2 regions of the Aquincola agrisoli genome follow, and region 2 is predicted to be linked to the other one. Evidence: predicted binding sites of a transcription regulator. Region 2 holds the regulator's gene; the other holds the start of a gene.

Region 1 (3,405 bases), on a different contig from region 2:
TGGCGGCGGAGGTGCAGGCCGGACGCTTCCGGCAGGATCTGTTCTACCGGCTCAACGTGATCCAGATCCGCGTGCCCCCGCTGCGCGAACGGCTCGACGACCTGGCGCCGATCAGCGCCGCCGTGCTCGAGCGCATCGCGCGCGATGCCGGGGTCTCGTCGCCGCCGCGGCTGAGCCGCGATGCCTTCGAGCACCTAACCCGCTACGTCTTCCCGGGCAACGTGCGCGAGTTGGAGAACCTGCTGCAGCGTGCCGTCGCGATGGCCGGCACCGACGTGATCGAGCGCGCCGACCTCGGGCTGCCCGACGCGGCGTTCGGCGACACGGAGCTGTCGGACCCGGATCGCCACGACGTCCTCGCGCCCATGCCCGAGCTGCCGCCCGCCCGCACGGAGGCGCCGCTGCCTGCCGACCTCGTCGCCTACCTGGACGACGTGGAGCGCGACATCCTCGCCCGCGCACTGGAGCGCCACCGCTACAACCGCACGGCGGCCGGGGCGAGCCTGGGCCTGTCGCTGCGCCAGATGCGCTACCGCATGGCGCGCCTGGGCGTGCAGGTCGGCGATGGCCCCGACCGCCACGAGGAAGCGTGAGCGCGGCCTGGCAGTCGGGCTGGTGGACGCCGGCGCGGCGCATCGACTCGCCCAATTTCGGCCCCCGTCCGGCAGGCACCGCGATCACGCTGGCGGTGGTCCACTCGATCAGCCTGCCGCCCGGCCAGTACGGCGGCGACGAGATCGAGCGGCTCTTCACCAACCGGCTCGACTGGGCGGCCCATCCGTACTTCGGCCTGATCCGCGGCGCGACCGTCTCGGCGCATTTTGTGATCCGGCGCGATGGGGAATTGCTGCAGTTCGTGTCGTGCGACGACCGCGCCTGGCACGCCGGCCAGTCGTGCTGGCAGGGCCGCGACAATTGCAACGATTGGTCGATCGGCATCGAGCTCGAAGGGCTGGAGGGCGGGCCCTTCGAGACGCCGCAGTACGAGATGCTCGGCGGGCTGCTGGGTGGGCTGTGCAAGGCCTATCCGCTGGCCGACGTGGCCGGCCACGAGCACGTGGCCCCGGGCCGCAAGCACGATCCCGGCGCCGGCTTCGACTGGCAGCGCGGGGCGCGCCTGGCACGCCGGGCAGGGGCTGTGCTGCGGTGGCCGGCGGGCCCGGGAGATCCGCAGCCATAGCTCTACGGATAGTGTGCAAAGGGGCTGGCAAGCGCTAGATCTAGTGCTATGCTTCAGGCACCGCACGGTTGAACACGGCTCCTGCAGCCGCATATTTTCTCCGTTACCCGTATCGGTTTCCGAATGCACGTAGTCTCGGCAAGGAATGCGACCGCACCTTGCCAGGGCTTCCTTTTTGCCGCGTTTTCCACGAACACCACAAGACAGGAGAAGGTTGTTATGCACGCCACTGCCAGTACCCCGGCGTCGTCCCCGGTGTTGCCGACGTCCCGCCCCCCCGTTGCCGGCGCTGCCGCCTCGGCCTACCAGGGTTACCAGATCCTGCGCCGCAACGGCGCGGTGGTCGCCTTCGAGCCCAACAAGATCGCCGTGGCGCTGATGAAGGCCTTCCTGGCCGTGCATGGCACGCAAGGCGCGGCCTCGGCCAGCGTGCGCGAGACCGTCGACGGCCTCACCGAGAACGTCGTGCGCGGGCTGCTGCGCTCACGCCCGGGCGGCGGCACGTTCCACATCGAGGACGTGCAGGACCAGGTCGAGCTGGGCCTCATGCGCGGCGGCCACCATGAAGTGGCGCGCGCCTACGTGCTGTACCGCGAGCGCCGTTCGCAGGAGCGTGCGCGCCAGGGCGTGGCGGCCGAATCGGCCGCGCAGCATCAGTTCTTCGTCACCGAGGGCGGCGTGCGCGTGCCGCTGGACGATGCCAAGCTGCAGGCGCTGGCCGTGTCGGCCTGTGCCGGCCTGGGCGCCGACATCCGCCCCGAACCCATCCTGGCCGAGACCCGCCGCAACCTGTACGACGGCGTGCCGCTCGAAGAAGTGCACAAGGCCGCCATCCTGGCCGCGCGCACGCTGATCGAGAAGGACCCGGGCTACACCCGCGCCACCGCACGCCTGCTGCTGCACACCATCCGCAAGGAAGTGCTGGGCTTCGAGGCGATGCAGGAAGACATGGCCACGCAGTACGCCGACTACTTCCCGGCCTTCATCAAGAAGGGCGTGCAGGCCGAGCTGCTCGACGAGAAGCTGCAGCAGTTCGACCTGGCCAAGCTGGGCGCCGCGCTGAACGCCGACCGCGACCTGCAGTTCGACTACCTCGGCCTGCAGACGCTGTACGACCGCTACTTCCTGCACATCGACGAACAGCGCATCGAGCTGCCGCAGGCGTTCTTCATGCGCGTGGCGATGGGCCTGTCGCTGAACGAGATCGACCGCGAGGCGCGTGCGATCGAGTTCTACAACGTGCTGTCGACCTTCGACTTCATGTCGAGCACGCCCACCCTGTTCAACGCCGGCACGCGCCGCTCGCAGCTGTCGAGCTGCTACCTCACGACCGTGGCCGACGACCTCGACGGCATCTACGAGGCGCTGAAGGAAAACGCGCTGCTGTCCAAGTTCGCCGGCGGCCTGGGCAACGACTGGACCAACGTCCGCGCGTTGGGCTCCTACATCAAGGGCACCAACGGCAAGAGCCAGGGCGTGGTGCCGTTCCTGAAGGTCGTCAACGACACGGCCGTGGCCGTCAACCAGGGCGGCAAGCGCAAGGGCGCGGTGTGCGCGTACCTCGAGACGTGGCACCTGGACATCGAGGAGTTCCTCGAACTGCGCAAGAACACCGGCGACGACCGCCGCCGCACGCACGACATGAACACGGCGAACTGGATTCCCGACCTGTTCATGAAGCGCGTGATGGAGGACGGCCAGTGGACGCTGTTCTCGCCCAGCACCTGCCCCGACCTTCACGACAAGATCGGCAAGGCGTTCGAGGAAGCCTATTCGGCGTATGAAGCCAAGGTCGACCGCGGCGAGATCAAGCTCTTCAAGCGCATGCCGGCCAAGGACCTGTGGCGCAAGATGCTCTCGATGCTGTTCGAGACCGGCCATCCCTGGATCACGTTCAAGGACGCCTGCAACGTGCGCTCGCCGCAGCAGCACGTGGGCGTGGTGCACTCGTCGAACCTTTGCACCGAGATCACGCTGAACACCAACGACAGCGAGATCGCGGTCTGCAACCTCGGCTCGGTCAACCTGGCACAGCACCTGAAGGACGGTGCCGTCGACCATGACAAGCTGAAGAAGACCGTGTCGACCGCGATGCGCATGCTCGACAACGTGATCGACATCAACTACTACGCGGTCAAGAAGGCGCGTGACTCCAACCTGCGCCACCGTCCGGTGGGCCTGGGCCTGATGGGCTTCCAGGATGCGCTGTACCAGCTGCGCGTGCC
Region 2 (3,405 bases):
CCGGTGCCGCCGAGGAGCCGCCGGTCGACATCCTCGAGAGCTGGGCGCGCTGCCTCGATGCGGGGCTCGATTTCTCGCGGCCGGTGCCGCTGGCCGTGGTGGAGGACGCCGACCTGCGCCGCCGCCGCGACGAAGCCGGCCGCGTCCGCGAACTGGCGCTGGTGGAACTGGAGATGCTGTTCCAGCAGATCGCCGGCTCCAACTTCCTGCTGGCCTTCGCCGACACCGACGGCATCGTGCTCGACCGGTACGCCGACCAGCGCTTCGCCACCAGCCACGCCGGTGCCGGCATCCCCGCGGGCAGCCTGTGGACCGAATCGGCGGCCGGCACCAACGGCCTGGGGACCGCGCTCGCTTGCGGCCGGTCGGTGGCGGTGAACGGGCCCGAGCACTTCTTCGGGCAGTTCTGCGACATCTCGTGCACCGCGGCGCCGATCCGCGACGCGGACGGCAGGATCGTCGGCGCGCTCGACGCCTCGTCGTACTTCGACACACGCCAGCGCCACACCCAGGCGCTGGTGCAGATGGCCGCGGCGCACATCGAGAACGTGCTGCTCGCGGAGCAGCGCGCCGCGCACCTGGTGGTGGCGATCCATCCCCGGCCGGAATTCATCGGCACGCTCAGTGCCGGCCTGCTCGCGTTCGGCGGCGACGGGTGCGTCAGTGCGTTCAATGCGCGTGCCGCCGGGCTGTTGAGCGGGCTGGCCGTCCGGCGGGGCACGGCGTTCGAGGACTTGTTCAACGAACCGTTCGAGCGCTTCGTCGCCCGCCTGCATGGCAGCGGCACGCGGCTGCGCGACGCGCTGGGCAGCGTGCTGGCGGTGTCCTGCCTGCAGCCGGGCGGCATCGCGGCGCGGCGGCCCTCGGTACCCGTCTCCGCGCCCGCGTCCACCGGCCGGCTGCCGCGTCCGGCTGCGTCGCTGCCGGCGGCGGGGGAAGTGGCCGAGGACGCCGCAGTGCAGCAGGCCTACACGCTGGCCGCGGCCGCCGTCCGCCGCGGCCTGCCGGTGCTGATCCAGGGCGAGACGGGCAGCGGCAAGGAGCTGCTGGCGCGGCACGCGCATGCGGCCAGCGGCCGGCCCGGGCCCTTCGTGCCCGTCAACTGCGGCGCCGTGCCGGCCGAGCTGTTCGAGGCCGAGTTGTTCGGTTATGTGGGGGGCGCGTTCACGGGCGCGCGCCGGCAGGGGCACGAGGGCCTGCTGGCCGCCGCGCACCGCGGCACGCTGCTGCTCGACGAGGTCGGTGAACTGCCGTTGCCGCTGCAGGCGGCGCTGCTGCGCTTCCTCGACGACGGGCTGCTGCGGCCGGTGGGCGGGCGCCAGCTGAAGGCGGTCGACGTCCAGGTGCTCGCGGCCACGCACGTCGAGCTGGCGCAGGCGGCGGCGCAGGGGCGCTTCCGCGCCGACCTGCTGTACCGGCTCGATGCGGTGACCGTGCGGCTGCCGCCGCTGCGCCAGCGAACCGATTTCGAGGCCGCCGCCGACCATGCGCTGCGGGCGCTGCAGGCCGATGCGCGCCTGACGCCGGCGGCGTTGCGGCGGCTCGCGGAACACGCTTGGCCGGGCAACTTCCGCGAGCTGCGCGCCTGCCTCGCGCGTGCACTGCTGGTGCATCCCACCGGCCTGCTCGATGCCGGCGACGTGGCGGGGGTGCTGCCACCGTCGCAGCGCGAGGCGCCGGGCCCGGGCCTGTCGCGCCTGCAGCAGGGCGCAACGCAGGCCGTGGTGGCCGAGTACCGCCGCAGTGGGTCGGTCAGCCGCACGGCGCGCAACCTGCGGGTCTCGCGGACGACGGTGTACCGGCACCTGCGCGAGGCCGGCGCGCTCGATTGAGCCGCGGCCGGGGCCTGGCGGCCCGCACGCTCAGATATCGCGGATGAGCTGCCGGAACTCGTCGACGTCCTCGAAGCTGCGGTAGACCGACGCGAAGCGCACGTAGGCGACCTTGTCGATGCGCTTGAGTTCGCGCATGACGAGTTCACCGAGCCGCGTGGAGGGCAGCTCCCGTGCGCCGCTGGTTCGCAGCTTCTCCTCGATGCGCTCGATGGCGGCATCGACCTGCTCCATGCTGACGGGCCGCTTGCGCAGCGCCAGCAGCATCGACGCGCGCAGCTTGGCGCTGTCGAACTCGACCCGCGCGCCGCCCTTCTTCACCACCGACGGCATCGCGATCTCCGGGCGCTCGTAGGTCGTGAAGCGCTTGTCGCAGCTCAGGCAGCGGCGGCGACGGCGGATGACGTCGCCTTCGTCGGAGTCGCGGGTCTCGACGACCTGCGTCTCCTCGTGGCTGCAGAAGGGGCAGCGCATGGAGCGGCGCGGGGCTGCCGGGTGTCAGCGGTAGACCGGGAATTCCCGGGTCAGCGCAGCCACCTTCTCGCGCACCTGGGCGATGACCGCCTCGTCGTGCGGGCGGTCCAGCACGTCGGCGATCAGGTGGCCGGTCTGGCGCGCCTGCTCCTCGCGGAAGCCGCGCGTGGTGAAGGCCGGGCTGCCCAGGCGGATGCCGCTGGTGACCATCGGCTTCTGCGGGTCGTTCGGGATGCCGTTCTTGTTGCACGTCATGTGCGCACGGCCCAGGATGGCCTCGGCCTCCTTGCCGGTGAGGTTCTTCGGCCGCAGGTCGACCAGCATCACGTGGCTTTCGGTGCGGCCGCTGACGATGCGCAGGCCGCGCTCGATCAGCGTCTCGGCCAGCACCGCGGCGTTCTTGGCGACCTGCTGCTGGTAGGTCTTGAACTCGGGCGCGAGCGCTTCCTTGAAAGCCACTGCCTTGCCGGCGATCACGTGCATCAGCGGGCCGCCCTGGATGCCGGGGAAGATCGCGCTGTTGATCTGCTTGGCGACCGCATCCTTCATCAGGATGATGCCGCCGCGCGGGCCGCGCAGGCTCTTGTGCGTGGTGGAGGTGACCACGTCGGCATGCGGCACGGGGTTGGGATACACGCCCGCGGCGATCAGGCCGGCGTAGTGCGCCATGTCGACCATGAAGTAGGCACCGATGGCCTTGGCGACCTTGGCGAAGCGCTCGAAGTCGATGCGCAGCGCGTAGGCCGACGCGCCGGCGATGATGAGCTTGGGCTTGTGCTCGTGGGCCAGCCGCTCCATCGCGTCGTAGTCGATCTCTTCCTTCTCGTTCAGGCCGTAGCTGACGACCTTGAACCACTTGCCGCTCATGTTCAGCGGCATGCCGTGCGTGAGGTGGCCGCCCTCCGCGAGGCTCATGCCCATGATGGTGTCGCCGGGCTGCAGCAGGCCGAAGAACACCGCCTGGTTGGCCTGCGAGCCGGAATTGGGCTGCACGTTGGCGTGCTCGGCGCCGAAGAGCTGCTTCACGCGGTCGATCGCGAGCTGCTCGACGATGTCGACGTACTCGCAGCCGCCGTAGTAGCGCTTGCCCGGGTAGCCT

Evidence for each region. The regulator NrdR, encoded in region 2, represses ribonucleotide reductase genes. The targets are predictions, from matches to a motif close to CACNANATNTNGTG.
Region 1: the regulator NrdR is predicted to act here: its motif matches at 1,213-1,226, upstream of V4F39_RS10210 (ribonucleoside-diphosphate reductase subunit alpha).

The regions. Positions count from the first base shown of each region.
Region 1 covers NZ_JAZIBG010000024.1:20,369-23,773, forward strand. Annotated here, with positions in the region: gene V4F39_RS10200 (sigma-54-dependent transcriptional regulator) at 1-593, shown strand, start outside; gene ampD (1,6-anhydro-N-acetylmuramyl-L-alanine amidase AmpD) at 590-1,180, shown strand; gene V4F39_RS10210 (ribonucleoside-diphosphate reductase subunit alpha) at 1,400-3,405, shown strand, end outside.
Region 2 covers NZ_JAZIBG010000019.1:67,638-71,042, forward strand. Annotated here, with positions in the region: gene V4F39_RS06590 (sigma-54-dependent Fis family transcriptional regulator) at 1-1,832, shown strand, start outside; gene nrdR (transcriptional regulator NrdR) at 1,863-2,306, opposite strand; gene glyA (serine hydroxymethyltransferase) at 2,331-3,405, opposite strand, start outside.